3 regions of the Priestia megaterium genome follow, and region 3 is predicted to be linked to each of the others. Evidence: riboswitches for the same ligand, from Rfam matches in the RefSeq annotation. Region 3 holds a riboswitch; each other region holds the start of a gene.
What was found. A riboswitch is a leader RNA that binds a small molecule or an ion and turns the genes downstream of it on or off. The one in region 3 is predicted to bind S-adenosylmethionine.
Positions count from the first base shown of each region.

Region 1 (10,408 bases), 1.2 Mb from region 3:
GCTTCCCTAAATATTTCGGAATTCCCCCGCTTCTTACGATTTGTGCAAGTGCCATATAGGAGTTGCTGTTGCGGATTTTCCCTGGTTCTAGCGGCTCGTTCACATCAAGCAGTTCGCTTCCTGTTGTTAACACGCCAACAATCGGCTGCTTCACCACGGCTACATCCGCATAGCCAAACGTAGCTAAAAAAGCGGTGACGCCCGGATTGATGCGCGTTCCTTTTGAAACGAGCACGTCTCCTTTTTTTGTTTCTTCTCCTTTTAACGCAATGTGTTCCCACTTTGAAGCCCGCCTGCTTAACGCCATATACGTTTTGCCTTCTTTTTCATACGACTTCGTTACTTCAAGCATCACAACCGCATCACATGAATGAGGCACTTGTGCTCCTGTCATAATGCGCACAGCTTGAAACGGCTTTAGTTCTTCTTCAAAGACAGAGCCAGCGCCGATTTCACCTACAACTTCGAACTCGACAGAATGTTCATTTGATACTTCTACGCAGTCTTGTGCTCGAACCGCAAAGCCGTCATAAAGCGATTTATTAAAATGAGGCACGTTTTGGTCGGCGATAATATCTTCTCCTAAATAGCGTCCGTAGCTTTCGGTGATCGATACACGTTCGATGCTGCCTTTTCTTTTATATGTCATAACTTTTTCAATTGCTTCAGGAATTGAAATAGGTGTTCTGCTTTCTAACATACATTCTTCACTTCCTTTATGTCTGTTCACTTTTTGCGCTATGGTGTAAAATCATAGCATATCTCACTATTTCTATCATACAACAAAATTTACTGAAAAAGGATGAAAACACCGATGTCTTCTTTTACTCATTTTAATGATCAAGGCCGGGCCAATATGGTCGATATTAGCGAAAAATCTATCACTCGCCGCGTTGCAACAGCTCGTTCAAGCATACTTGTTAACAAAGAAATTCACGAAGCCATTGTAGAACATAAGATCGGAAAAGGCGATGTGCTTGCTGTCGCACAAGTAGCAGGGATTATGGCAGCAAAACGCACGTCTGACATTATTCCGATGTGTCACCCTCTTTTATTAAAAGGCGTAAACCTTTCATTTGACTGGGATACAAGCAATAACGAGTACCGTTTATTAATAGAAGCAACTGTTAAAACGGAAGGCTCAACGGGCGTTGAAATGGAAGCTTTAACTGCCGCTTCTGCCTGCGCATTAACCGTTTATGATATGTGCAAAGCCATTGATAAAGGCATGATTATCGGCGAAACATATCTGCTTGAAAAATCAGGCGGCAAAAACGGTGACTACAAACGTACGGAAGCGTAAAGGAGGTACATAATGAGCGTACATGAACATAAATCCAAAGCAACTCAGCCCGTTCGCTGCAAAGTCATTACGGTATCCGATACACGTACAAAAGAAACCGATAAAAGCGGCGCGCTAATGATCCAACTTCTGAAAGAACACGAGATGCAGGTCGCTTCCTATGAAATTGTAAAAGACGATCAAACGTCGATTCAACAAGCGATACTTGCCGGATGCAGTGCTGAGGACATTGACGTTGTTCTCACAAACGGCGGCACCGGAATTACAAAACGAGACGTCACAATTGAAGCCGTTCAAGTGCTGATTCATAAAGAAATCGTCGGGTTTGGCGAGCTGTTTCGCATGCTGAGCTACACCGAAGACATTGGCAGCGCAGCGATTATGAGCCGAGCAATTGCCGGGACGATTAACGAAAAAGCCGTTTTTTCTACACCAGGATCAAGCGGTGCTGTTCGCCTAGCTATGACCAAACTGATTTTGCCTGAACTTCGCCACGTTGTGTGGGAATTAAACCGCCAGCGCTAACAAAATGCCTATGCTTGCGCATAGGCATTTTCATTAATCATAGTCTTTATGTACCCACTCATCTTCTGGAATGCCTAAATCTTCTCCAGAAAAACGCTCTTCTTTAAACGGATCTCCTCTAAGATGAAAGCCGTTTTGCTCCCAAAAGCCCGGATGGTTTTCATCAATAGCTTCAAAGCCTCGAAGCCATTTGACACTTTTCCAAAAGTACAAATGCGGCACAACCAATCGCAGCGGATATCCATGCTTAGGTGTAAGCGGCTCTCCGTTAAAGGAATGAGCGAGAAGAATATCGTCTCTCAGTAAATCTTTTACTTCAATGTTTGACGTATAGTCATTATCTCCGTGCAGCATGATGTATTTACTTTTCAACTCCACGCCAACTGCTTTTAAAAAGTCTGTAAACAGCACGCCCGTAAATTCATTATCAAGTCTTGTCCATCTCGTTACGCAATGAATATCACATTTCACCGTTGTTTGAGGCATGTTCAATATATCTTGATACGAAAGCGTCACTTCTTTGTCTACCAACCCAAACACGCGAAGCGTCCACTCCTCTAAGTTATACTCCGGCACGTCGCCTTCATGTAAAATAGGAAAGCGCTCTGTCACTACTTGCCCCGGAGGCACTCGTCCTTCATACTTTGGATCAATTTCTGGTGTTTTCATTCGTTTAATACGGTCTGCTTTGTTCATAGGTACCACCTCTTTATTTTTTTATCAGCGTGCACTTTGCTGACTTGTTTGATTCGTTTCGACACCTTTATCTCGTAAGAAAAACATCGCGGCTAATGTAAGTACGTAAGGGACCATCATCGTAAACTCAGTCGGTATTGAAAAACCTTGCAGTCGTGTGCTCATGGCATCCATTAAGCCGAAAAGGATACTTGACGCTAAAATACCGAGCGGATGAGACTGACCGAGCATCATCGCAACAAGTGCGATAAATCCACGCCCTGAAGTCATGCCTTCTGAGAACATCGTGACTTGCCCTAACGAAAGCTGTGCTCCCGCGATCCCGCACAGGATTCCGCATGCTGCAATCGCAAACAGCTGATATCTTATTGCTTTCAACCCAAGCGTACTTGCTGCTACTTTATTGTAGCCTACTGCTAGAAGACGAAAACCAAAAATCGTTCGATAAAAGAAGATATAAAAAGCAATAGCTGCTAAAAAAGCAAAATAGACAAGCGGTGACTGCCCGGAAACAATGTCGCCGATTATAGGTATGTCTTTAATTAAAGGAATATCCCATGTACCTATCCCGTGCATGTTTTTATCGTAATAGGCACCTTTTGTATGAAAAATAGTCCGGAGTAAAAATGTCGTTAAGCCCAGTGCTAAAAAATTAATAGACACCCCAACGACAATTTCATTTGCTTTAAACATCACGACCATCATTCCAAAAAGCAAAGCAAAAAGTAAGCTTGCTCCAGCCGCAATCACGATCGCAAAAAAGACATTATGAGTATAATAGTTGCCCGCAATCCCGCTAAAAGCTCCAATCAAAATTAGACCTTCTAGCCCTACATTAAATATGCCTACGCGCGCGCAAAGCATTCCGCCTAGCGCCGCTAATAAAATCGGTGCAACCATTCGCAGCGTTGCATTTAACAGTGACCAATCAAGCAGCTCCACGAATATCAGCTCCTTTCTTTTTGGCTTTCCACCACTGCTTTGTAAATTTCGCTGAGATAAATAGAATAAGAACAGCTTGCATAATACTCGCAATTTCTAACGGAATTTCTGTATTACGCTCTAGCCCCATCGCTCCTGTTTGCAAAGCGGCAAGTAAAAGAGACGTAAAAACAATGCCGATTGGATTTGAATTTGCTAACAGAGCAGCCATCACTCCAGTCCATGCATATCCAGGAACGGTGAGCGCACCGTCTACAAATCGGTACTGTGAACCAAGCACTTCAAATCCTCCTGCTAATCCAGCCAAGCTTCCGCTAATAAACATGCTAAACAGCATGACTTTTACCTGATGAATGCCTCCATACGCTCCGAACAACGGATTTTTCCCGGATGCGTTTACTTCATAGCCAAACACAGAGTAGCGAAGCACCGTCCATAGCAGCAGCGCACCCACTAGAGCAATGATAAATCCGACATGAAGAGGCATTCCTTGAAACACTTTTCCAAGCCATGCTGATTGCTCAATCATAGGCGTCTGAGCGAGAGCAGCTGAGCCTGTTTTATCTTGAAAAGGGTGACCTGCTAAATAACTTGCAAATAAAACAGCGATATAATTTAATAAAAGGGTCGAAATGACAAGCTGAATTTTAAACGCGGCTTCCATCCATCCTGCTAAAACGGAAAGCAATCCCCCTGCCACAACAGCAGCGGCAATGGCTGCTATCAGCTTGACTATCCCTGGAGCCGGCAGGTAATAAGCAACAATCGCTGCACTAATCGCTCCAACGACCATTTGTCCTTCTCCCCCTAAATTAAACACACCTGCTCTAAAAGCAAATCCCACACCTAATGCAATTAACAGAATAGGCGTAGCGCGAGCCAGCGTAGTGGTGAAGAAATAAAAATTACCAAACGCTCCATTCCAGAGCTCTGTATATGTTTGGAAAACCGAACCACCTGTTAAGGAGATAATAATGCCTCCTATCGCTAAGCCAAAAATGACCGCAATAATCGGTTGGATTAATGATTTAAGAAGTTTCTGCAACTGTATCACCTTCTACCGTTCCTCCTGCCATTAATATGCTTAGTTTCTCTTCCGTCGCTTCTTCTCTTGTAAGCTCTCCGACAATACTGCCTTCGTACATCACTAAAATTCGATCTGATAGTGAGATAATCTCCGACAGCTCAGACGATACAAGTAAAATAGCAGAGCCATTATTCCTTTTTTGAATCAAGGCATCATGAATACGTTCCATTGCCCCAATATCCACTCCTCGCGTTGGTTCGGCAGCAAGTAGAAAAGAGGTGTTTTGGCCAAGCTCTCTTGCAACAATTAATTTTTGCAGATTTCCCCCAGACAGTTCTCCTGCTTTTTGCTTAGATGAAGTGGCTTTAATCGAAAATTCATTTATCCGTTCCTCCACGCTCGACTTGAATATCTTTCTTTTCAGCCAGCCCATCTTCGAGTAAGAAGCTTTATACTGATAGCCCATCAGCGCATTTTCCTCGATCGTATCGTCTTTAGAGGCTCCCCACATATAGCGGTCTTCTGGAATATGAGCAATTCCTGCCTCTCTTCTTTCACGCACAGATCGCCCTGTAAGATCTTCATCTCCAAGTTTGATACTTCCGGTGTCTGTTTCTACTAATCCAGCAATTGCTTGAAGCAGCTCTGACTGCCCATTTCCTGAAACCCCTGCAATACCGACAATTTCGCCTGCAGAAACGTGAAGAGACACATTTTGCAATACGTTTTTTTGTCCTTTTCCTTTTAAAAAGAGATTTTGTACGCTTAAATGAGAAGTGCTTTGTGATGGCACTCTTGCAGGACGCTCTTTTAATTCTCTCCCTACCATTAGTCTCGCTAAATGGTGAGCATTGGTATCTTCTTTACTTGTGACGCCGGCTACTTTACCATTTCGAAGAACTGTAATTCGGTCCGCTACTTCCATCACTTCTTGCAGCTTATGTGTAATAATAATGATGCTTTTTCCTTGAGAAGCCAAAAACCGGATTGTTTTTAATAGTTCCTTTACTTCATGAGGAGTAAGAACGGCGGTAGGCTCGTCTAAAATAATAATTTCTGCTCCTTGATACAGCACTTTTAAAATTTCAATCTTTTGCTGTTCCCCAATTGAGCAATGCTTTACTTTTTTATGAACATCCACTGAAATTTGATAAGTTTGGGTTAATTGCCGTACATCTGCTTTCGCCTGCTTTCTGTTGAAAAAGAGACCTTTCTTTGGCTCATGCCCCAAGACAATATTTTCAGCCACTGAAAAATGAGGAAAAACCATAAAATGCTGATGCACCATGCCTATTCCGTTTTTAATCGCATCCGCAGGAGATGAAAACGAAACAGGTTTCCCGTGCAGCTGAACACTTCCTGAACTCGGCTTTTCCATTCCGTAAAGCATCCTCATCAACGTTGTTTTACCAGCACCGTTTTCTCCGACCAGCGCGTGAACCTCCCCTTTTTTCAGCGTAAAAGACACGTTATCGTTTGCTAAAAATGAACCGTATTTCTTCGTCAAATTCGTTAACTGCAACAGCTCACTCATTCCATTCATTGCTCCTTTCCCTTTAGGTTTTTTTCAAAAATAAGAAAGAGAAGCCAGCCTTACTCGACTTCTCTTCTCAACTCACTTTGCTAACGGATCTTTTACCACTGTTTTTCCATCAATAATCGAATCTTTAATTTCTTTTAATTGATCAATTACATCTTGTCCTACAAAGTCATTAAGAGGTGTCTTGCTGTCTTGAGTCACATACGTTAACCCAACACCTTTTTCTTTTAAGCCGTATGTCACTACGCCCGATTTAAATTTGTCATTTGCTAGTGCTTCTACCGTTTCATAAGCAGCCGCATCAGATCCTTTTAACTGCGATAAAATGATATGCTCAGGATCTACTTCCGTACGGTCAATATCTTGGCCTGCCGTATAAAAACCTTTTTCTTTTGCTGCTTCAAATACACCCAAGTCGCCTACAGCTGATGCTCCAGCGATAAAATCAGCGCCTTTTGAAGCCTGTAAAATAGCAAGTTCTTTTGCTTTAGCTGGATCAGAGAAGCTTCCAACATAGTTTACTAAAAACTCTGCTTTTGGATTTGTTGATTCTAGTCCTTCTTTAAAGCTTACCGTCCATTTTTTTAATAATGGAATATCATCAGCTGCAACCATTCCTACTTTATTCGTTTTCGTAATCAATCCTGCGGCTGCTCCTAATAAATATGAAGCTTCTTGTTCACGGAATACAACGCTTCTTACATTTGGTAAATCAACCACTGTATCAATAATCGCAAATTGACGCTGCGGATTTTCTTGAGCTACTTTTTTCAACGCATCTTCGGATTCAAAAGAAGATGTAATAATCAAGTCATAATTTTCTGCTACGGCAGCACGCAAATTACTTTCAATGGCTGCTTGATCTGTAGATTCAATTGTCTTTACATCAATGTTATACTTCTTCCCAGCTCGTTTTGCTCCCTCATCCATTTGCTGAAAAAACGGGTTAACTCCAATCTTTTCAGGCAAAACAAGAGCAATTCGCTTCTTTCCTTTCTCTTCACTTCCACTGCTTTTTGTGCTTTTTGACTGACAGCCAGTTACGAGTAGTACAAGCGCAACTGCTAAAATAAGAAATCTCTTCATTTAACTTACTCCCCCTATAATATAAAAAAAGCTCTTCCTTTATATAAAGGAAGAGCTCGTTAACCAAACGTCTCTTCCTCATCTTCAAGAACATACTGTTCTTAAGGATTTGGCACCATTCTGTCATAGACAGCGGTTGCCGGGTTTCACAGGGCCAGTCCCTCCACCTCTCTTGATAAGGAAAACAATAGCTATTTGTTTTATGTAATATAGTCAATATTAATAGTTTTTTAATAATTGTCAATATTATTTTTCTTTTTCATACAAAAAAACTTTAAAAACAGATAGGATTATATGGTTTTAGTCTACTAAAATAGAAGTTAAAGCCTTTACCTCATTTCTTGAATCATTCTATACTTCTTCACAAAGCGCTTATACTGAATTTGTTGACTGTCGAAAGGATTTAGTGGTAGCAAATAAATTCTATTATGCTTCTTCGGTTAATGTGTTATTAATTGAAACCACTTTACCAATAATGTTAGACTTTTCCTTAGCGATATTATTAAGAGGTGTTAATGTTGAAATTAATGAAAGAATTATCTGGCATAGCCATTGGGCTTATTATCGCTTTAGCCGTTTCAAAAATATTTTTTGATACCCCGACCAACATTGGAATCGTAGTTATTTTTATTACGAGTATGGTCGTAACAGGGGTAGCAAGAGCAAAACTAAGATGAGATAATCTAACAAAAAAACACCACCTTTTATTCGCAAGGTGGTGTTTTCTTTTAATGATTTTAGTATGTAGTAATTCTAAGTGAAGGCCTTTACCCTTCTCCATCAATCATCGTATACTTCCTTGCAAAGCGCTTGTAGTAAATTTGCTCATCCTCTTGCCCATCGTTAAAAACAAGTCGGTTATGATCAATATCTTTTTCTTTTAACACATAGCCTTTTTCATTCATCAGTTGAATATATTCATCTAAATGTCCTTTTTTCACCATATAGTGAAGAGCATCATCTGAATCCGTAGTCTCTGCTACACCTTGACTTCCCACCTCTAACTTGAATACAGCTGTTGCTGTTTGAATCGGACGGTAATCGCCAAACACTCTTTCCCAATTTAATAGCAGCAGCGCGCCGAAAATTATGATACATCCTCCAGCCGCTACGGTTAGTAAAAATCGTTTTGACACACCTTTCTCTCCTTTACATTTACATTCTTTTTCTTCTATTTAACACAACAGATTGCCCTAAACTTGTTTTTACGCCAAGTCCTAGATACACGGCAGCACCTAAAGCAATTGAAATACAAGATGTGCTAATCGCAAGTGAAGATGCAGACAGCTTATTTTCTAAAAAATAGTGAGAAGTATAATTGCCGATAATCACAGCGGCTGACATCACACTTACTAATAAAACAGGAGTCAACGCGGCTTTTCCTAGTGATTGAACTCGGTAAGAAATGGATTTTTCAATTAAATAAAAGTTATAGATAACCGATACACCATATCCTCCGTACGTCGCGACAACAGGTCCAATTTCTTTTAAGCTTGAAACCAACAGTACGTTTAATACTATCTTCACAACAATACCTAAACCCAAGCCAAAAATTAATTTCTTTTGCTGATTAATTCCTTGAAGAATCGCGGCTGTTACGGTAAAAAGAGCAAATAAAATGGCAGCAGGCGCATACCATTGTAAAACAACTCCACCGATTTCAGGACTGTTTTTCGCTCCAAAAATCATCATATATACCGGCTTACCCAATAAACAAAGCCCTACCGCAGCAGGAAGAGTAAAAAACAACAGCAGCTGCAGCGTTTTTGTAATCTTTCCTTTTACTTCCCGTAAATTTCTTTGCACAAAAGAAGATGTAATGCCCGGAATTAGCGACATGCTGAAGGCAGTCGCTAACGATACCGGCACCATCACCAAAATTTGCGCTAATCCAATGACGGAGTTAATCGTTTCAGCCTTAGCTTGTCCATATCCTATTGATTGAAAAAGCATGTTAATCGTAAACGTATCAATATTTTGATAGATAGGAATAGCTAAACCAACTAATACAAACGGAACAGCGTACGTCACAAGCTCTTTGAACATTAAAGAGAACGGAACGAATTTATTATTCTTTCCGCTGTTCACTTCTTTTATAATCAACCGCTTGCGCTTCAAATAAACCGCTCCAAGAATCCCAATTCCCCCTACGCCTCCAATAAACGCTCCAAACGTACCGATTCCAACAGCTTTTGTCATTGTGCTATGAAAAAGGTGAATAACAGCGTATGCTCCTACTAAAATGAACAACACTCGCACTATTTGTTCAATAATTGTACTTAGCGCGGACGGTCCCATAGACTGGTTACCTTGAAAGTAGCCTCGTAATAGACTCATAGGCGGGATAATAATTAAAGCAAAGCTTACCATTCGGATGACGTACACTACGTCTTTTTGACTATTTCCTGAGGAATCTTTTCCGTTAATAACTAGTTCAGCGAGCCACGGTGCCATCGTATAGAGGACTAAGAAACCTATTATGCCCGTTATCGTCATTAATAGAAGTCCTGCTTTTAACAGATCTTGTCCCGCACGGTAGTTTCCAAGACCGTTATATTTCGATACATACTTAGAAACAGCAAGCGGAAGACCCATTGTCGAAAAGCTTAGCATCAATGTATATGGACCGTATGCATACTTATAAAGTGCATAACCTGACGTTCCCACTAAGGCTGTGAAAGGAATAATATAAATAAAGCCTAAAATCTTTGTTAACAAAGAAGACGCTGTTAATAAAAGCGTACCTCTCATCAAATTTTTTTCCATACATCAAAACTCCAGCAATAAATATTATATTTTTAACAAATACTTGATTTATTGTATCATAATTACAATTATTATCCAGTTTTTTATAAAGCATTAGAACCTTCTTCATATTGCGTTTTTTTACCTAATAAAGGAATATAAACCACTCTTTTCACCTATGATAAATGAATCGTTTTTTGCTTTTTGCTTTACCTGACGTTTACATTCTAAAAGACGTGTTACATTATATATATATCAGTTACCAACTCAACTAAGACTCCTTGACTATTCTGGCCTACCTTCTCTTTTAGGTAGACTGAGGTTGCTAAATCGTTATATATAGGAGGAAAAAATCATGAAAATGAAACAACGACTATCAAAAGCGGCTGCTGCTGCGACGATTACAGGAATTGCTGCGTTTGGATTTGCTCCTGTCGCTCAGCTTGATACACCAGCACATGCAGCTACATCTCAAGAAACAAGCAGTCAAAGTCAAACAGCTGTAAAGAACATTAACGAAATTTATAACGCCGCAGTAAAAGGT
Region 1 is NZ_CP023317.1:3,562,217-3,572,624, forward strand. It holds gene CEQ83_RS18290 (molybdopterin molybdotransferase MoeA) at 1-700, opposite strand, end outside; gene moaC (cyclic pyranopterin monophosphate synthase MoaC) at 815-1,303, shown strand; gene CEQ83_RS18300 (MogA/MoaB family molybdenum cofactor biosynthesis protein) at 1,316-1,828, shown strand; gene CEQ83_RS18305 (sulfite oxidase-like oxidoreductase) at 1,862-2,524, opposite strand; gene CEQ83_RS18310 (ABC transporter permease) at 2,549-3,466, opposite strand; gene CEQ83_RS18315 (ABC transporter permease) at 3,453-4,520, opposite strand; gene CEQ83_RS18320 (ABC transporter ATP-binding protein) at 4,495-6,027, opposite strand; gene CEQ83_RS18325 (BMP family lipoprotein) at 6,109-7,119, opposite strand; SAM riboswitch class I at 7,195-7,301, opposite strand; gene CEQ83_RS18330 (hypothetical protein) at 7,635-7,796, shown strand; gene CEQ83_RS18335 (hypothetical protein) at 7,887-8,255, opposite strand; gene CEQ83_RS18340 (putative polysaccharide biosynthesis protein) at 8,275-9,885, opposite strand; gene CEQ83_RS18345 (YjgB family protein) at 10,220-10,408, shown strand, end outside.
Region 1: another riboswitch for S-adenosylmethionine. It lies ahead of CEQ83_RS18325 (BMP family lipoprotein); the one in region 3 lies ahead of CEQ83_RS24310 (methionine ABC transporter ATP-binding protein).

Region 2 (10,408 bases), 1.5 Mb from region 3:
TTCATTTTTTATATGGAGAAAGAAATATCAAACGGCTCCTTCACTAACGATAAAAAAAGCAATCGTACTGACGTCTTTTTTCCTGCTTTTATTTAGCCTATCTTCACCTCTTAGTATTGGCCTTACCGTTATCACAATGATTGGTTACATGACCGACATGTTTTCGTCTTATCAACAATACATATTCGTAGCTAACCGGGAAAGCAGTGCTTCACGTGAAATTCAAAAAAACAATGAGCTTTTTCAAGCATTAAGAGCTGAAAGACATGATTTTATTAAACATGTCAGCGCCGTATCCTATCTTCTAGAAACAAACCAAAGACAGCAGGCACAAGAGTATATTCAAGATTACGTTGAAGCTTTGAATGATACCCATTCATATATTCAAGGTGAACATTCGCACGTTGCTTCTGTTGTACATCAAAGCAAGAATCAAGCACATACGTGGGGAATACATATGAATGTTCAATTAGATTCACCGTTATCACAGCTGCCTTTAAAGCACCTTGACCAAATGAATCTCATCATGAATTTACTGCATAATGCTTTAGAAGCCGCTCATTCTTCTGAGAAAAAAGAGATAACCGTTTCGAGTATGATTCGAAGTGGCATTTACATTTTAGAAGTCAGCAATTCTACCGCTCCTTTATCACGAGAGCGTCAAGATCACTTGTTTACTTCTTTTCATGTGACAGAAAAGAAAGAACGCCACGAAGGCCTTGGCACGTGGATCATTTCTGAACTTGTTTCCAACTACCACGGACGCTTGGAATATACCTATCACGATTTAACTCTTTCCATTAAAATAAAATTTCCGATAGTCGTTTCCTCAAAACAAGCAACATAGCCGCTATAGCCTAAGCGGCTTTTTTTCGTATGAGCCTCTTCTATACGCGCACACTATAAAAAGCACCGAAAAAAAGAAATATTTCACACTTATTTTAGCTCTTTTATCGTCACTTTTTTAGTTTTTGATTTTTTATATGCATATCTATTGCATTTCAAGTAAAAAACGAATATTATATATCATGTTGCTTTTAATGTTCGTTATTTTTGGAGGTTACTTATGTTTAAGTTAAAAGAATATAACACGGATGCTAAAACGGAGATTTTAGCTGGTATTACAACGTTTTTAACCATGATTTATATCGTCATTGTGAACCCAGTTATTTTGTCCAGCGCCGGCGTTCCTTTTGATCAAGTATTTACAGCTACTATTATTTCAGCAGTCGTAGCTACGCTATGGATGGCTCTTGCAGCTAACTATCCAATCGCTATTGCTCCCGGTATGGGAATGAATGCATACTTTGCTGCTTTAGTTGTTGGTTCAAATGGAAGTATCGACTATGCTACTGCTTTTTCAGCTGTATTCGTAGCGGGTATTATCTTTATCATCCTATCGTTAACATCGTTTCGTGAAAAATTAATTGAAGCTATTCCAAACAATTTAAAGCACGCGATCAGTGCTGGTATCGGTTTATTTATTGCTTTTATCGGGCTTCGTTCAGCCGGTATTATTGTTGCAAATAAATCAAATTTAATTGGACTTGGTGATTTGCAGTCTGAGAAAGTAGTTTTAACACTGATTGGACTTGCGATTACAATCATTTTATATACGCTAAATGTAAACGGCGCTTTATTCTTCGGTATGATTATTACCGGATTAATTGCTTTCTTTAGAGGACAGCTTTCATTTGATAAAGGTTTGTTTGCTTCCCCTCACCTTCCAGATGGCTTAATGATTTCAAATCCTTTTGCTGCTTTTGGAGATGTTATTCATCATGATTTGTACACAGTTGTTTTTTCTTTCTTACTTGTGACGATTTTTGATACAACAGGTACAATGGTAGGCGTAGCTCAACAGGCCGGTCTTATGAAAGGTAATAAGATGCCTCGCGTGCGTCAAGCATTGCTTGCTGACTCCTTTGGTACAACGATTGGCGCTTTATTTGGTACAAGCCCAACAACCGCTTACGTTGAATCTTCATCTGGTGTAGCAGCAGGCGGACGTACAGGTCTAACGGGCGTGACGGTAGCCATTCTATTTATCGTGGCAGCATTCTTTAGCCCGGTTGTAAGCTCGGTTTCTGGCGTAGCAGCTATTACTTCACCTGCATTAATTATTGTCGGAAGCTTGATGATGGGTGCTGTAGCTAAAATTAATTGGAATGACTTTGATGAAGCGTTCCCTGCCTTTTTAGTTGTTCTAGCGATGCCTCTTACATCAAGTATTGCAACAGGAATTGCGCTTGGCTTCATTTCTTATCCGTTAATGAAGCTGGTAAAAGGAAAAGGCAAACAAGTTCATCCGCTTGTGTATGTCTTTGCTGTTTTATTTCTCTATCAGCTCATCTTTTTACCGCATTAAAAAAGCTTGGAGATTTCTCTCCAAGCTTTTTTTTTATTGAAAGTGATTGTTATTTTCTTTTGTTTGATAAAGGTAATTTTCCACATAGATTTGTTCTGCATCAGAAGCATTCTTTATCCCTTCTTCTGGATTTAGCTCGACACTTCTCTTTTTAGCTATATAATCCACTAGCGCCCCAAATCCTAAAAGACCGCCTATAATCCCAGCAAATACAATCCATATTGGCAATTGCTTCACGTCCCTTTTCTTTTAATTGTATCAGTTTCAGCGCAACAGGTAAATATTAACATGTTTTCTTCACTTATAAATAAAGCGCTTTTTACCAAATATACGTAAAAAACGTCTTTGTATTTGGTATACTAAACTCACGGCATGTTCTACAGAGAAAGGGGCTTAATTGCATATGAACAAACAGCTTGGAACGTTAATGTTTGTTATTTTTATGGTATTTGTCGGCTTTGGCGTGATCATCCCCATCGTACCTGAAGTTATTCGTGCCACGGGTGCAAGCACGGTCAATTTAGGGATACTAATGGCTAGCTATTCGATCGCATCTTTTATTACCGCACCTTTTTGGGGGAAGCTTTCCGATATAAAAGGCCGCCGTCCCATCTTACTTTGGGGCTTACTTGGCTTTAGCGCAAGCTTTTTTCTTTTTTCGGTGGCAGAAAACTCTTTGACTCTGATGTATACGTCACGCATCATCGGAGGTTTGTTTGCAGGAGCTGTTATTCCTTGTGCTTTTGCATACGCTTCTGATAGTACAGATGAAGAAAACCGCACGAAAGCAATGGGACTGTTAGGGATGTCAATTGGCTTAGGCTTTATTTTTGGACCGGCATTAGGCGGTGTCCTTTCGTCTTTCGGCTTGTTTGTTCCCTTCGTTATCTCTGGTATCTTGTCACTGATTATGACAGCGTTCTCATTCTTTACGTTAAAAGAATCGTTACGAAAAGAACCTGCTGCCAAAATACAGACATCCAGATGGCATGACTTCACGTCAGATTTTCAAGGAGCTATGAAGTATTTATATGTTCTTTCATTTTTAGCTACTTTTACGCTCGCTGGTTTAGAAGCTACTTTTCAATTTTTTCAAATAGCGAAAATCAATGCTACTCCCACGACAATCGGATGGATGTTTATGGCGAGCGGTTTAACTCAAGCCCTGATTCAAGGCGGTGTACTGCAGCGATTTAAAAAAGGAAATGAAAAAAAACTGATGGCTATTGGCTTATTGGTTTCAGCAATAGGATTTACGTCTATTTTGTTATCTTCTAGTGCCGTTAATGCTACCTTATTTCTGTGCATATTTACAGCAGGAAATGCCCTTATTCGTCCTTGTGTCCTCTCATTAATTACGATGAGAACCAAAGTAGGATATGGCTCTGCTTCAGGGTTAACTGCCTCAATGGATAGCTTAGGGCGTATTTTTGGCCCTCTGCTTGGTGCATTTGCCTTTAAACTCAATATGACGCTGCCTTTTATTATCGGAGCAGTTGTCACTTTAGCTGCTTTACTGCTGATTCAGCGTCATACAGCTCTAGATTATTCTGAGCAAACACTATCATCATAGAGGCTGAAACAAAAGTATTTTAGCTGAAGGAAGATCCGAACGATGAATCGAGATTCTTGATGGAGAATCCAACGCGTTCGGATTTTTTTATTGCTATGGTAAACGTAAGTTTCATGTATGTAGGTACTTCTAGCTGGTGATTGGAGGGCAAGGCGAAGACTCCTGCGGAAAGCGAAGCCTTGTAGGGAAATCAACAGCCGATTCCTACTAGCTCATGTAGCCAATTTGTTAGTCTTTGGATTAATCTAGCTATGTCTCAATCTCTTTTCATCGTTACTAACACAAGATTATCCGCAGCTGCAGTGTGTTTTATAATTGAAAACCGATGAGCTTCGTATAGCTTAATCGCAGGTGTATTTTTTTCGGCTGTGGAAACCATACACTCACATTCTGAATATCTTTGAAGTACATATGTTAAAAGACGGCTTCCGATTCCTTTTCGAAAGTAACGAGGACGCACAACAAGGCGGCAAATCGTTAATCGCTCATTTTCTTTTTCAAACGACAGCACGCCTGCTAGCTTACCTTCAATTATTTCTCCGATAAACACTTCCTTGCTTTTCATAACATCTTCTTTGCTTTCTGTAAGCTGAGGAATATCTGAAAAGCTAATGAGCCTTGCTTCTTCTTGATAAGCTTCTACTTGCACAGCTACTATTTGAAGAGCGATATCCACTCTTTGATGTTCGAGGATTTGAAGCATGAAAACCACTCCATTTCTTTCACAAATTTAGACAAATTCCATGTTTTCACTATATCCAAACACCTTCCTTGTACATATTGTATTATGTACCGAATTAGCCAGGAGGTGTTTATATGCATATCACTGCTGAAAGAATTAGAGAAGCAACAGAAGCACTTGCTTCTACTGAGCTTGAAACATTTATGTACCAAGAGCCAACTGCTCTTCACAGACGTTCTCGTCGTCGTTCTACTCGTCGTTCTACTCGCCGTTCTACTCGCCGCACTACTCGTCGCACTACTCGTCGCACTACTCGCCGCACTACTCGTCGCACTACTCGTCGCACTACTCGCCGTTCTACTCGTCGCACTACTCGCCGTTCTACTCGCTGCACTACTCGCCGTTCTACTCGCCGTTCTAGCCGTCGCCGCTGTCGCTGCGGTTCACCTTGCTGCTCATATCCATGGTTTAATAAATCATTTGGCTGCTGCTTTAAAGGGCATGGCTGCCGTCGCTAACTAACTCTAAAGCAAGCCGAGTCTAAAACATACGCGGCTTGCTTTTTTCAAGATTTTTATTTTACATAATCATTCGTTTTACTCTTCTTAAAAAAGAAAACAAAGTATAATAGTGGGAAAGAATCTCTCTTAAAAGGAGGCCTACCCATGCACTTATCTTTTGATCATCTTGTTCATTTTTCACCTGATCCTATTAAAGCTCAGAAAGAACTAAACGAATACGGAATCAATGTTATTAAAGGCGGTACCCATGAAAAATGGGGCACTTTTAACACGTTGGCTTATTTTCACCTGAGCTATATTGAGTGGCTTGGGCTTACAGATATCGCATTAGCTCAAACAGTTACAGATAATGATCTTATTCAGCAGCTTGTTAACGAACATACGCCGTTTGGTCATTTTGGGCGATTTGCCCTTCGTACAGATGATATGGATTTGCTCATAACCGAGCTGAAAGACAAGGGCTACACTGTAAAAGGCCCTGTAGCGGGGTCTCGTCAAACTAATGATGGAGAAAGACTTCAATGGCAAATGTGTTTTATTGAAGATGACCATGATGCCCTCCCTTTTCCTTTCTTTATTGAGTGGGGTGAACCAGAAGAAAAACGCAAGCCAAAGCTAGCTGCTCTTTCTTCCCATCAAGCCGGTCAGCTGCAGCTAAAAAACATTTACTGTGCTGTACATAACCTTGAAGAATCCATCAGCAAATGGACAAAACTGCTGGACGTTCAGGCTGGCGAAAGCTACAAAGACTCTTTACTTGATGCACGTTGTCAAAAACTATATGTCAATAAAGGAAACCTTATTTTTTGCAGCGGAACACAAGGTGTTGTCCACGATACATTAAAAAAAGTTGGAGAGCGTCCATTTTTGGTTGAATTGGATCACGCTCTAACACCGCAACAAATTACCGTACAAGGAGCTTCTTTTAAATTCAACAAATAAACATCCGCGGGCGGATGTTTATTTCTGTGCTTCTTTTATAGCTTGATAAATGAAGTGAGGCAAAATCTCAAAGGAATACTGAACGTCTAATCTTTCGGTCCATTGATGCGCATCTCTTCCCAGCGGTCCAATGTTCAGCACCGGCATCTTCAGCTCCTCTAGCTCTTCTAGCGGGATATGATATCCTTTATTCCATAGAGGCATATTGGCTACTAACGTGTTAAATGTATGAAGCGGGTGCTGCAGGCTGGCATAGCTTAAATCCGAAATTCCGCCAAAATAACTTTGTTCAACTAGCTCCACTTGGAATTGCTCTTTGGCAGTTGCCTGTACGTTTGACAAAATCTTTTGTACAAAGAGATCATCATGTGAACAAACGGCCGGGTAAAAAGGCGGCGTAAAAAATAAGACTATCATCGGAGCTGCTTCTTTACATAAACCAGCTAAAGAGTTTACTAATTTAATGGTTTTATTTCTGTCATCATCTTCTTGTGCCAAAAGTGCCGCTTCCATTTCTTGCACATATTTTTCACCATGCTGTTTGACTGCATGAGTATAAAGTTCTTCATACGTCCATACGTTCACGTCAAGGGATGAACCCTCCATTCCCACAGCGTACTGCCGAGCAGCTTTATTATAATGTTTTTTTACATTCAAAGCCGCTTTGTCAGCCGATTTCAACAGCAGATCTGTTACTTCTTTAAGAGAGCGGTTTAACATAAATAAATTAAATAATACAACGGCAGAGTGCGGAACTTGAACGGAATACTCTTCTTTTAAATCTTTTTGTATCAGCACAGTAGGAGGTGGACTCGTTTCATCTCTTACTTTTTCGCAAAAATCAACGTTTAGTTCTATTTCTGTTGTTAAATAAGAAGCTAGTAAATTAGCATTCAAACCAGCTAGCGGTTCCCCTACATGAGTTTCTTTTCCATAACACAAAAAGCTTGGCATGATCTTGCCAATCGATCCTGAGTACACATAGTTCGTTTGATCACCAGGATAGCGGCTGAACACTGGTTCTGCATTTAGCATGAGAGAAAAATCCAGCTGATGTTTGCACGCAAGTTCTAAAAGAACAGGCACTGCTTTTCTCATTCCGAGCGAATTTACTTCTTCATCCGGTACCGACAGAAGCAGGATGTTTCCGTCAAACTCTCCGTTGCATGCTCGTTCAATCATACTGATATGCAGAGCAATACCTGCTTTCATGTCCATCGTTCCTCGGCCAAAAAGCCAGTCTCCTTTTATCATATCTTTTTGTACGTGCGCCGGAACTTGTTCCATATCATTATAAAAAGTACTCGTTAACGTATCAGCGTGAAAAGCATCCTTTTTCCACTGTCCATAATCTTGTACATCCACTACGTCGTAATGACTGACTAATACAACTGTTTTATTCGTATTTTTCCCTTCAACAAAAGCTGTGACAATCGATCGCCCGTCTCCTGTTGAATGAAGCTCAACTTGCTCGTTTTTTTGAAAGTAAGGCAGCTTCAATAAATACGCCGCTATCGATTCAGCCATTTCCACTTCTGCCATCGTTCCTGTCACGCTAGGTATAGAAACCAATTCGCTTACAAGCTTCTTTAACTGTTCTTTTGTTTGATACAAAGATGTTTTGTTCGACATACCCTTCATCTCTTTCCTTTTTCTAAATTTTCCATCAAACAAAACGATTCGTCAATCCCTTTGACAGAGACCCTTTCATTCTATCCCTATGTATCATAGTATGCGCTTCCTTGACGCACATGATAAAAAAAGAGTGCGCGGCTAGGGCTAGCACCGCACACTCTTTTTTTACTTTTCGTCATCTTCTAAAAAGTCTAGGATACGATCAATAAGCTGTTCGCTTCCTGCATCGTTTCCATGTTCAAGAGACATTTCCATTTCAATGCTCCTTTCATAAAATATTCTTGTTTTATAACATACCACAATTCATTTCGAATGTAACCTTTAATTTGTGTAAAAATTTCGACAATTTATGATTAATTTTAAAACCTAGTGAGTAATGATTATACCCACCAGATTCTTCAATTGTCAAAAAACATGCTTTCTATTTAAAAACACTTTAAAAATAGAGGCGCGAGCAGACTTCTATAAAAGACAGCCTACTCGCTCAAGCTTGGAACAGCATGATGAATAAATTTCTAGTTCATTTGCTTTTTGTACATCTTTAATATCTATGCCTACAGCATATGTACGAACATGGTTTTCGACCACAATTTCATAAAATGTTTCTAATTCACGATAAGCTACTTGATAATGCTTTCCTAATAATTTTACGGCTTCCTTTAATGCTTTCTCTCCTGTATGTGCTGCAACTGCTGTATGACTCATAAAACCCTCTCCTTTTAGAAAAATAAAAAAAACTCATTTTGCTTTGATGCAAAATGAGTTTTTCACCCGTTTTATCACCCAAAGCACATGCTTTGCTGGTAGGAGCACCTTACATTCGTAGGTTGCTGTGGAGTCAAAGAGCCAGATCTCTCGTCCACTCGTGATAACTTTTTTAATTTAAAATTTATTTTATCAAACAATTCCATCCGCGTAAATAGAAAAATAAAAATATTTTAATTTTTTTGGTAATGGAATGAATTCAAAAAGTCAAAGCTTAGATTAGCAAAATAAGAAGCTGCTACAAGTAATGCCTCTTCATTTAATGAAAAAGAAGGATGGTGCCATTCATATTCTCCAGCCGTACCCATCCATACAAAAAATCCTGGTACACGCTGCTGATATACGGCAAAATCTTCTCCTCCAGGCGATTGTTCAGCTTCTACGACTTGATAACTAAGATTCTCTGCAGCGTTAATAACCAATTTTTCCAGCGTATCATCATTGTTTACTACAGGAAGATACGGATACCATTTAACGTCTACTGAAGCCCCGAAAGCTGCTCCAATCCCTTCAGCAGTTCGTTTCATAAGAGCCGGTATTTTTTCTCTCGCTTCTTCTTGAAAGGTACGCACCGTTCCTTCAAGCGTTACTTTGTCAGGAATGACGTTCCACGAGCTCCCTCCGTGGATTTGAGTTATGCTGACAACAACATTTTGAAATGGGCTGAGATTACGGCTGACAATGGTTTGTAAACTAGTAACAATTTGACCAGCAGCAGCAATCGGATCTACTGTTTTTTCTGGAATACCTGCGTGACCGCCTACTCCTTTGACGTCAATTTCAAAACGATCAACGCTTGCCATTAAAGGTCCCGATTTGACACCAATGGTTCCTACAGGAAGATTCGGTTTGTTATGCATTCCAAATATCGCTTCTACTCCTTCGAGCACACCTTTTTCAACGAGCATTTTTGCCCCAGAAGCCGTTTCTTCGGCCGGTTGAAAGATAAATCGAACCGTACCGCAAAGCTCCTGCTGACGCTCTTTGAGAAGAATGGCTGCTCCGATTATAGAAGCCGTATGAAAATCATGTCCGCATGCGTGCATAACACCGTTCACTTCAGAAGCAAATGGCAGATTGGTTTTTTCTTCAATTGGCAGCGCATCAATATCAGCTCGAATAGCGATAGTAGGTCCCGGCTTTCCTCCCACAATTTCCGCTACTGCTCCCACGTCTAAATGGAATGCATCCGCTATAGAAATATCGTAGTGCTTTAACCACTTTTTAATACGTTTAGTTGTTTCATATTCTTTCATTGAAAGCTCTGGAAACCGGTGCAGCTCACGGCGTATGTCTATTAGCGTATTTAGTAGTAATTGATCTGTCATATTTATCACTCTTTCACATTTCTTAATTTAGACCACTTCTCTATCTTTTACGACAAAGAGTGTACCTCATTGAATTTTTTATAAAGAAATACGGTCGTATAGCCTTGTGCAAGGTGCTTTTCTTTAGCTTGAACATATCCTTTTCGTTCATACATCTCAACTAACCAAGGATGTTCTTTTGCTGTTCCTAAAGACACACCTGGCGATTTAAACGTATTCTTTATTACCTCTTCCTCTACTAGATGCAGCAGCTTAGATCCAACGCCTTTCCTGGCAAGCGACGGGTCCACTGCAAACCACCAAAAATGCGGAACAGCAAACGGACCTGGATGTTCTCCCCAAGGCATTCGTATAGATACAGTGGCAGCGATTCTTTTATCTTCTTCATATACATAGCAAAGGTTTTGAGAAATATTTTTCTTAACGAGGGCAAGATCAGCAGTAGCTGCTAAGAAAGGAATGCCTAGCTCTCGAATAGGCTTATATGCTTGTAGAGTTAAGTTCAATAAGTTATCCGCGTCGTCATTTGTTGCCAAACGGAATTCATTTTTCATCTCTTTGTCTCCTTATATAGTACTCAAATATTTTATTTAA
Region 2 is NZ_CP023317.1:1,208,155-1,218,562, reverse strand. It holds gene CEQ83_RS06135 (sensor histidine kinase) at 1-847, shown strand, start outside; gene CEQ83_RS06130 (NCS2 family permease) at 1,067-2,368, shown strand; gene CEQ83_RS06125 (hypothetical protein) at 2,402-2,596, opposite strand; gene CEQ83_RS06120 (MFS transporter) at 2,772-3,941, shown strand; gene CEQ83_RS06115 (GNAT family N-acetyltransferase) at 4,198-4,644, opposite strand; gene CEQ83_RS06110 (CotG/ExsB N-terminal domain-containing protein) at 4,758-5,141, shown strand; gene CEQ83_RS06105 (VOC family protein) at 5,289-6,086, shown strand; gene CEQ83_RS06100 (M20/M25/M40 family metallo-hydrolase) at 6,105-7,718, opposite strand; gene CEQ83_RS06095 (hypothetical protein) at 8,184-8,426, opposite strand; SAM riboswitch class I at 8,495-8,596, opposite strand; gene CEQ83_RS06090 (amidohydrolase) at 8,660-9,814, opposite strand; gene CEQ83_RS06085 (GNAT family N-acetyltransferase) at 9,862-10,368, opposite strand.
Region 2: another riboswitch for S-adenosylmethionine. It lies ahead of CEQ83_RS06095 (hypothetical protein); the one in region 3 lies ahead of CEQ83_RS24310 (methionine ABC transporter ATP-binding protein).

Region 3 (10,408 bases):
CAAAGCGTTAAAAGGAGAGCTTCCACTGCTTCAAAAAGCACAAACGCTTCAAGAAGAATTGATGATGCTTATGCCGCAGGAAGTAGGAAATGAGCCGTTAGATCAAGAAAAAATGCTTGTGCAAAACGGGAAGAAAATTGCGCTCTTGCTTTTGGGATTAGCTGCACAAAAGTATGGCAAAGAATTAGAAAAAGAACAAGAAATTCTCGTTAATATTTCTGATATGATTAGTAACGTATATGCAATGGAATCTACTGTTTTACGTACTGAAAAAGCCATTTCCAAAACAGGAGTAGATCAAAACAGCTTAAAATTAAAATACACGCAAGTATTCTGCCAAGAAGCATTTAATCGAATCGAAGCAGATGCAAAAGAAACGTTAATTGGCGTTGAACAAGGTGATACGCTTAGAGTCATGCTTTCGTCTCTTCGCAAATTAACTCGCTATACACCAATCAATGTAATTAGCGTAAAGCGCGAGGTTGCAAAAACGCTTCTAGAAGTAGAGAAGTTCACAGTTTAAGGAAAAAGGAGCTCGTTTTGCGAGCTCCTTTTTGTTTAAGAAGCCTCTATCTAGGTAAATGATAAAGGATGTGTTAAAATACGAAAAAAGCTTAAAATAAAGGGTGGTTGACGAAATGTCATTATTTTTTTATTCATATCCAAAGTGCGGTACGTGCCGAAAAGCAAAGAAGTGGCTCGATGATAACGGAGTAGCATATGAAGAAATTCATATTGTAGAAAATCCGCCAACAAAAGAGCAGCTGCAAGCTTACTATCAGAACAGCGGCCTAGAATTAAAAAAATTCTTTAATACAAGCGGTAAAAAATATCGCGAGTTAGGTCTTAAAGATAAAGTAAGCAGTGCGAGTGAAGACGAACTTCTGTCTATTCTTGCGTCAGATGGCATGTTAATTAAGCGTCCGCTGCTAACAGATGGACAAAAAGTAACGCTTGGTTTCAAAGAAGAGCAGTTTGAGGACGTGTGGAAGTAAGTTTTCAAATAGAAAATTTTTACCTTTTACGTTACACTGTTAATAGGAAGTTATTTTAGGTTGTAGAAAGTGTTCTCCACGTTGAAGGCGCTTTTTATATAAACAAATTACGATACATATTTTGGAGGGATTAAGATGAGTACACCAAAAGATTTGCGTTATTCTGAAGAGCATGAATGGGTAAAAACAGAAGGAGACGTTGTCCGCGTAGGTATTACACATTTCGCTCAAGCTGAGCTTGGAGACATCGTATTCGTTGAACTGCCAGAAGTAGGAGCAACAGTAGAAGCTGACGAGCCGTTTGGTAGCGTTGAATCAGTAAAAACAGTTTCTGAGCTTTACGCACCAATTAGCGGTGAAGTTGTAGCAGTAAACGACAACTTAGGCGATAGTCCTGAACTTGTTAATGAATCTCCATACGAAGAAGCATGGATGATTACAATCAAACCATCTGATGCTTCTCAAGTAGACAAGCTGATGACAGCAGAGCAATACGAAGAAATGACAAACGAAGGATAATATTCCTCCATAAATTGTCTTTATGAAAAGTTTTTGACTGGACACTCTATTAGTAAACAAGCTAAAGGAGTGTCTTTTTATGTTTGAAAAACAAAAAATGGACGTTACAGATCGCGTTACAGCTAAATTTCATGACGGCGGTATGAAATTATACGTTGATAAGCAGCCAATTGGTGAAGTTAGCTACGGAACAAGCGGCAATGAATACCGCTTTGAAGAAGGATATTCGCAAGAAAATAATAAGTTCTATCAATACGCGGACGTACAAAAACAAGGTGAAACGCAAAAATATACAGACTGCGATGAAGAAGCAGGATGGTGCTAAACAGTGGCAACTGCCGCTGTTTTTCTTGTTTTATAGAGATAATATGGCCTAAACTGCCTTTTAAAAGAGTTCTTTCTTGCAAATTTCTTTTAAAAAACAGGTGAACTGTGATACATTAACGAATATTGTATAGCATAAAGAAATGATGTTACTATACAACTGACGATTATGGGTGATGAAAATGGGGCTAATTGAAATTGAAAAAGTAATTATTGTCGAAGGAAAGTCAGATAAAAAGCGTATTCAAGATATCATTCGAGAACCAATTGAAATTATTTGTACAAACGGTACGATTAGTTTATCAAAGCTGGATGAAATTATTGACTGTACGTTTAACAAAGAGGTATACATACTCGTTGACTCTGATGATTCAGGGAATAAGCTGAGAAAACAATTTAAACGAGAGCTTCCGGAAGCAGAGCATCTATATATTGATAAAATGTACCGAGAAGTTGCTGCCGCCCCTAGACATCACATAGCAACAGTATTGCTGAGTGCCAATATCGATGTTAATGCAGAATTTTTAACATAAAAGGAATGAGCAACATGCAAGAATGGAGCGAAAAACAGCTGGATGATCAGTTAAAAGAAGGAGAAAGAGCCTTTATCTTTTTCCATACGCCTTTTTGCGGGACATGTCAGCTGGCAAAAAAAATGTTAACCGTGGCAGAAGCGATGCTGCCGGATGTAACCATCGGAATGAGCAATTTAAATTATATGCCTTCAAAAGCAGAATTATTTTCTATTGAAAGCGTACCTTGTTTGATTGAAGTGGAAAATGGTGAAATGGTAAAAAAACTCTACGCGTTTCATTCCATCGAGCACGTACTCGAGGAGCTTCGATAATCAAACGTTTGTTTAAAATGAAGAAATGGAAAGAGAGCGAACCGTTGGGGCTGTTGAAATCTTGGGATATTATCCCAAGAACAAAATCTGTTGACAGCCTATCTGACACATGCTAAAATCACACTCATGAATGTTCATAAATGAATGAATATTTCCCAAAAACAAAATAATTGTTGCGAACTCTTATCAAGAGAGGTGGAGGGACTGAGCCCTGTGAAACCCGGCAACCGTCAGACTAACTGAAATGGTGCCAATTCCTGCAAAGCTATGCGCTTTGAAAGATGAGAGAAAGGATTAAATATCGAGCCTTTCTGTCATGCGCAGAGAGGCTTTTTTAATGGGGAAAATTGTTTTACGGCTTTTTCATCCTATAGGGCAACCTAACATAATTAAGTTTTTATTAAAGAAGGTGAAGAAATATGATTACATTAACAGACGTTACAAAAATTTATCAGGCCAAAAGCGGTCAAGTAACAGCTGTTGATAATGTGAATCTAACCGTTAACCAAGGTGAAATTTACGGAATTATTGGTTATAGCGGAGCGGGGAAAAGTTCTTTGATTCGCTTGCTAAACGGATTAGAAACACCAACGACAGGAACGGTCGAAGTAGCAGGTAATGATATTGGAAAAATTAAAGGCGGAAAACTCAGAAAAGCTAGACAAGAAATTAGTATGGTATTTCAGCACTTTAATATCTTGTGGTCGCGTACGGTACGAGAAAATATTGCCTTTCCGTTAGAAATAGCAGGGATTTCAAAAGAAAAAAGAATGAAACGAGTAGACGAACTTATTAAGCTAGTCGGGCTTGAAGGGCGTGAAGATGCTTATCCATCACAGCTTAGCGGCGGACAAAAGCAGCGTGTTGGGATTGCTCGAGCGCTAGCGAACAATCCAAAAGTATTGCTTTGTGATGAAGCAACATCAGCGCTTGATCCTCAAACCACAGATTCTATTTTAGATCTGTTAGTAGATATTAATGAGAAGCTAGGGTTAACCATTGTATTGATTACTCATGAAATGCACGTCATTCGTAAAATTTGTCATCGAGTAGCCGTTATGGAAAATGGGGCAGTAGTAGAAGAAGGACAAGTGCTAGAAGTATTCAGAAAACCTAAGCAGCCGATTACAAAACGATTCGTTCAACAGATTTCTGAACCAGAGGAAACGTTTGAAACGATTGAACAAGTAAAAGAGCTGTATCCAAGCGGGCAAATTATTCAGCTGACGTTTGTTGGCGGAAAAGCAGAGCAACCGCTCATTACAACGATTTTAAAACAGTTTGATGTAACGATTAATATTTTGCAAGGAAAGATTTCTCATACACAAACAGGTTCATACGGGACGTTGTTCGTTCATTTAGACGGAGAATTAACAGAAGTTAAAAAAGTCATTGCATACATTCATGAGCAGCAGGTAGAAGTGGAGGTAATGACAAATGCTTGAGAAACTATTTCCAAACGTTATTTTAGATGATTTTATTCAAGCGACAAATGAAACACTATATATGACGGCTATTTCAGTTGTAGCCACATTTGTTCTAGGTATTTTATTGGGCTTGCTTTTATTTTTAACGTCCAAAGGACAGCTTTGGCAAAACAAACCTTTATATGCCATTGTGTCGGCGGTTGTAAATATCTTTCGTTCCATTCCATTCATTATTTTAATTGTTTTACTGATTCCATTTACCAAAGCATTGGTAGGAAGTATTTTAGGCGCTAATGCAGCGTTACCGGCTTTAATTGTTGGAGCAGCACCATTTTATGCGCGTCTTGTAGAAATTGGTCTGCGTGAAATTGATAAAGGTGTTATTGAAGCTGCTAAATCAATGGGAGCCACAACAAGCACTATTATCTTTAAAGTGCTGTTACCTGAATCGCTGCCAGCTTTGATTTCCGGTTTGACAGTAACAACCATTGCGTTAGTCGGCTATACGGCAATGGCGGGTGTGATTGGAGCTGGAGGTCTTGGAAACCTTGCATATTTAGAAGGATTCCAGCGCAGCCATAATGACGTAACGCTAGCCGCTACGATCTTAATTTTGATTATTGTATTTATTATCCAACTTATTGGAGATGCGATTACTGCAAAAATTGATAAAAGATAAAGGGAGGATTATTTATTATGAAAAAATGGCTTTCAGCTTTAGCATTAACATCTGCGCTAGTAGTAGGATTAGCGGCGTGTGGATCTAACAATGGATCAAAAGATGAAAAAAAAATTGTCGTGGGTGCATCTAATACGCCTCATGCTGAAATTTTAGAACAAGCAAAACCTATTTTGGAAAAACAAGGAATTGATTTAGAGATTAAAAAATTCCAAGATTACATCTTACCGAACACAGCTCTTGCAAACAATGAAATTGATGCAAACTACTTCCAGCACGTTCCTTATATGAATTCAGTGCTAAAAGATCATAAAGGTGAAAAAGGGTATGATTTCGTAAGTGCCGGTGCCATTCACATTGAACCAATTGGTATCTACTCTAAAAAATACAAAAGCTTAAAAGATCTTCCGAAAAACGGCACAGTTATTATGCGTGATGCAGTAGCAGAGCAAGGACGTATTTTATCGATTTTTGAAAAAGCTGGCGTGATCAAATTAAAACCAGGCGTAAAGAAAACAGACGCACAAATTAAAGATATTGTAGAAAACCCTAAGAATTTAAAATTTAAAGCCGATGTTGAAGGCGGATTGTTACCTCAAATGTACAAAAACAATGAAGGTGACGCTGTTGTTATCAATGCTAACTATGCTATCGATGCTGGTTTAGATCCAGTAAAAGATCCAATCGCAGTGGAAAGCAAAGAAAATAACCCATATGCAAACATCATTACGGTTCACAAAGGTGACGAAAATAAAGATACAGTGAAAGCTTTAGTAAAAGTTCTTCACTCTAAAGAAATTCAAGACTACATTAAAGAAAAATACAAAGGCGGAGTATTGCCGGTAAATAAATAATAGAAGAAAAGCGCTTGCCCACTCTGGGCAAGTGCTTTTTTGTATGCATCAAAACGAATAACTCTTATTTTTCTCACGCATACTAACCGTGAAAACTTTACTGATGATGGGAGCTGACGTTATGCAGCAAGAAGCACGTCATTCAACTGAGCAAGCACTTCATGATTATAAAATGGGTGTTGGGAAATTTAGCGAAAAATTGCCGGAAGTAACAAAAACGTTTAATGCGTTTACTGAAGCATGTTTTGGAGAAGGTTCTCTTTCTAAAAAAGAAAAGCAGTTAATCGCGCTAGGAATCAGCGTAGTAGCTCAAGACGAGTACTGTATGATTTATCATACAAAAGGCTGCATTGATCAAGGTGCAACTGAGCAAGAAATTTTAGAAGCATGCGGAGTATCAGCGGCATTTGGCGGAGGCGCAGCGATGAGTCAGTCCGTTACGCTTGTCCAAGAGTGTGTTTCAGAACTGACTAGCCACACGCACTAAGTAAATAAAGCGGGTAAAAAGCTTGTCTTAGAAGGCTCTATCGAGTCTTTTAAGGCAACTTTTTTATGAGTGGATTTAGTCTTAAAAAACGTACATAATGGTTTAAAACCTTTTGGGTCAAAAGGTTGCTATAAGTTTTCATTTGTTATAAGATTGTAATGAGAATAAAATGAGAATAATTAAAAAGATATAGGTATATCGTTTTTTACTATATACGTCTATAACTGGAGGTTTTAATATGGCAGGGTCAACTTTAACAATTAAAGATCTTCATGTTGCAATTGAAGGTAAAGAAATTTTAAAAGGTGTTAATTTAGAAGTTAAGGGCGGCGAAATCCATGCAATCATGGGACCAAACGGTACTGGTAAATCAACATTATCTTCAGCAATCATGGGACATCCTAAATACGAGGTTACACAAGGAAGCATCACGCTAGACGGCGAAGATGTACTTGAGATGGAAGTAGATGAGCGCGCTCGTGCAGGTCTATTCCTAGCGATGCAATATCCAAGTGAAATCAGCGGGGTAACAAACGCAGACTTCCTACGTTCAGCAATTAATGCTCGTCGTGAAGAAGGCGAAGAAATTTCACTAATGAAATTCATCCGTCAATTAGACAAAAACATGGATTTCTTAGAAATGGATCAAGACATGGCTCAGCGTTACCTAAACGAAGGTTTCTCTGGCGGTGAGAAGAAGCGTAACGAAATTCTTCAATTAATGATGCTTCAACCAGGAATTGCAATTTTAGATGAAATCGACTCTGGTTTAGATATCGATGCGTTAAAAGTTGTATCAAAAGGTATTAATGAACTGCGCGGCAGCGAGTTTGGTTGCTTAATGATCACTCACTACCAACGTTTATTAAACTACATTACACCAGATAAAGTTCACGTTATGATGCAAGGTCGTGTTGTAAAATCAGGCGGACCAGAATTAGCGCAGCGTCTAGAAGCAGAAGGTTATGACTGGATCAAACAAGAATTAGGTATTGAAGACGAAACTGTAGAGCAAGAAGCTTAAGAGTTAGGAGGATCTCTATGACTATTGATACGAAATTACCATTTGATCAAGAGTACATCAGCAGCTTTTCAAAAGAAGCTAATGAACCAAGTTGGCTGCTAGATCTTCGCTTACAAGCTCTTGCGAAAGCAGAAGATCTTGCACTTCCAAAGCCAGATAAAACAAACATTTCGAAATGGAACTTTACTGCTTTTGACAAGCACACTTCACAGGCAAGCACAATCTCATCTGTAGACGAGCTTCCAGAAGTGGTTAAAGCACTGATTGATACAGAAGCGGTTAAGAATCTATATGTTCAGCGTGACCAAACAGCTGCATACTCAACGTTAACAGAAGAGCTAAAATCTCAAGGCGTTATCTTCACAGATATTCAAACAGCTGCTAAAGAGCATAGCGACCTTGTTGAGAAGTACTTCATGAAAGACGGAGTTAAAGTAGATGAGCACCGTTTAACTGCATTAAACGCAGCGTTATTAAACGGGGGTGTATTTGTATACGTTCCTAAAAATGTAGAAGTACAAGAGCCTCTTCAAGCTGTATTTGTCCGTGAAGATGAAGAAGCAGCTTTATTCAACCATGTTATTGTTGTAGCTGAAGACAACAGCTCAGTAACATATGTAGAAAACTACATTGCTACTGCTGAAGAGTCACACGGTGTTGTCAATATCGTGACGGAAGTATTCGCTAACAGCAATGCAAAAGTAACGTTTGGAGCTGTTGACTACTTAGCTAAAGGTACAACTACTTATGTGAACCGCCGCGGCGTAGCGGGCAAAGATGGTCGCATTGAGTGGGCTTTAGGCTTAATGAGTGAAGGAAATACAGTTTCAGAAAATACAACGTATCTAATGGGCGACGGTTCATATGGAGATACAAAAACGGTAACAGTTGGACGTGGAGAGCAGTCTCAAAACTTAACAACAAGTATCGTACACTTCGGAAAACATTCTGAAGGCTACATTTTAAAACACGGCGTTATGAAAGAAAGCGCGTCTTCAATCTTTAACGGTATCGGTAAAATTGAACACGGTGCATCTAAATCAAACGCTGAGCAAGAATCCCGTGTGTTAATGTTAAGTGAAAAAGCACGTGGAGATGCAAACCCAATTCTTCTAATTGATGAAGATGATGTAACAGCAGGACACGCTGCATCTGTTGGACGCGTAGATCCAATTCAGCTTTACTACTTAATGAGCCGCGGTATTCCGCAAACAGAAGCAGAACGTCTAGTTATTCACGGGTTCTTAGCACCAGTGGTAAACGAGTTGCCAATCGAAACGGTTAAAAAACAATTAACGGATTTAATTGAGAGGAAAGTTCGATAATGAATATCTCTGATATTCGTAAACAATTTCCTATTTTAGACCAAGAGGTAAATGGCAGCCCACTCGTTTATTTAGACAGTGCAGCAACTTCACAAAAGCCGCTTGCTGTAATTGAAGCAATTGAGAAGTATTACAAAGAATATAACTCAAACGTACACCGAGGTGTTCACACGCTTGGTACAAGAGCAACAGACGGATACGAAGGCGCTCGTGAAAAGGTTCGTAAGTTTATTAATGCAAAATCAACGGAAGAGATTATCTTTACGCGCGGTACAACGACAGCTCTTAATACAGTAGCTGCAAGCTATGGCCGTGCGAATCTTAAACCTGGTGATGAAATTGTGATTACTTATATGGAACATCACAGTAACATCATTCCTTGGCAGCAAGTTGCCAAGGAAACAGGTGCAACGTTAAAATATATTTCACTAACAGAAGATCATGCACTTTCACTAGAAGAGGTAAAAAGCACGATTACATCTAACACAAAAATTGTATCGATTATGCAAGTATCTAACGTATTGGGTACAATTAACCCAGTAAAAGAAATTGCAGAAATTGCACACGCTAACGGTGCAGTAATGGTTGTGGATGGTGCGCAAAGTACGCCTCACATGAAGGTGGATGTACAAGATTTAGACTGTGATTTCTTTGCTTTCTCTGGACATAAAATGGGCGGACCGACTGGAATCGGCGCTCTTTATGGAAAGAAAGAGCTTCTTGAAAAAATGGAACCAATCGAGTTTGGCGGCGAAATGATTGACTTCGTAAACTTATACGAATCAACGTGGAAAGAGCTTCCTTGGAAATTTGAAGGAGGTACGCCAATCATTGCAGGTGCAATTGGTTTAGGTGCAGCGATTGATTTCTTAGAAGAAGTTGGTTTAGATAACATTCAAGCACATGAGCACAAGCTAGCGCAATATGCACTGGATCGCTTATCGCAAGTAGATGGAATTACGATTTACGGACCGAAAGAGCGAGCGGGTGTTGTGACGTTTAATATTGAAGATGTGCATCCGCACGACGTTGCAACAGTAGTAGACGCTGATGGAATTGCGATTCGTGCAGGTCATCACTGTGCGCAGCCGCTGATGAAATATTTAAACGTATCGTCTACTGCACGTGCAAGCTTCTATCTGTATAACACGGAAGAAGAAGTAGATAAATTGGTGTCATCATTAATAAAAACGAAGGAGTATTTTACAAATGGCTTTTAATAATTTAGATACTCTCTATCGTCAAGTAATTATGGACCATTATAAAAACCCGCGTAATCGTGGAACATTGAATGAAGATACTGTGAACATTCATATGAATAACCCGACGTGCGGAGACCGCATTGAACTTTCTTTAAAAGTAGAGGACGGCAAAGTGGTGGATGCAAAGTTCGAAGGTGAAGGATGTTCAATTTCAATGTCATCAGCTTCAATGATGACACAAGCAATTAAAGGTCAAGAAGTAGACAAAGCGTTTAAAATGGCCCATATCTTCTCTGACATGATGCAAGGTAAAGAGTATGATGATAGTATAGATTTAGGAGATATTGAAGCACTTCAAGGTGTAGCAAAATTTCCTGCGCGTATTAAATGTGCAACACTAGCGTGGAAAGCGATGGAAAAAGGTCTTAACGAACAAAAATAAGACCTTCATTCATTCCCAATCCTATCAAGTAGGGGGTAATAAAAGATGGCTAAAAAAATGCCAGAAATCGGCGATTATAAATATGGATTTTCCGATAAAGACGTATCAATTTTCCGCTCTAAACGCGGTTTAACAAAAGAAATCGTAGAAGAAATTTCTCGTATGAAAGAGGAACCACAATGGATGCTTGACTTCCGTTTGAAATCTCTAGAGCACTTCTACAACATGCCAATGCCACAGTGGGGCGGAGACATGGCAAGCTTAGACTTTGATGAAATTACGT
Region 3 is NZ_CP023317.1:4,725,333-4,735,740, reverse strand. It holds gene CEQ83_RS24340 (acyl-CoA dehydrogenase family protein) at 1-523, shown strand, start outside; gene CEQ83_RS24335 (arsenate reductase family protein) at 639-995, shown strand; gene gcvH (glycine cleavage system protein GcvH) at 1,131-1,514, shown strand; gene CEQ83_RS24325 (YusG family protein) at 1,594-1,839, shown strand; gene CEQ83_RS24320 (toprim domain-containing protein) at 2,021-2,371, shown strand; gene CEQ83_RS24315 (thioredoxin family protein) at 2,386-2,685, shown strand; SAM riboswitch class I at 2,866-2,973, shown strand; gene CEQ83_RS24310 (methionine ABC transporter ATP-binding protein) at 3,105-4,130, shown strand; gene CEQ83_RS24305 (methionine ABC transporter permease) at 4,123-4,791, shown strand; gene CEQ83_RS24300 (MetQ/NlpA family ABC transporter substrate-binding protein) at 4,809-5,645, shown strand; gene CEQ83_RS24295 (carboxymuconolactone decarboxylase family protein) at 5,767-6,132, shown strand; gene sufC (Fe-S cluster assembly ATPase SufC) at 6,371-7,156, shown strand; gene sufD (Fe-S cluster assembly protein SufD) at 7,174-8,481, shown strand; gene CEQ83_RS24280 (cysteine desulfurase) at 8,481-9,701, shown strand; gene sufU (Fe-S cluster assembly sulfur transfer protein SufU) at 9,691-10,125, shown strand; gene sufB (Fe-S cluster assembly protein SufB) at 10,171-10,408, shown strand, end outside.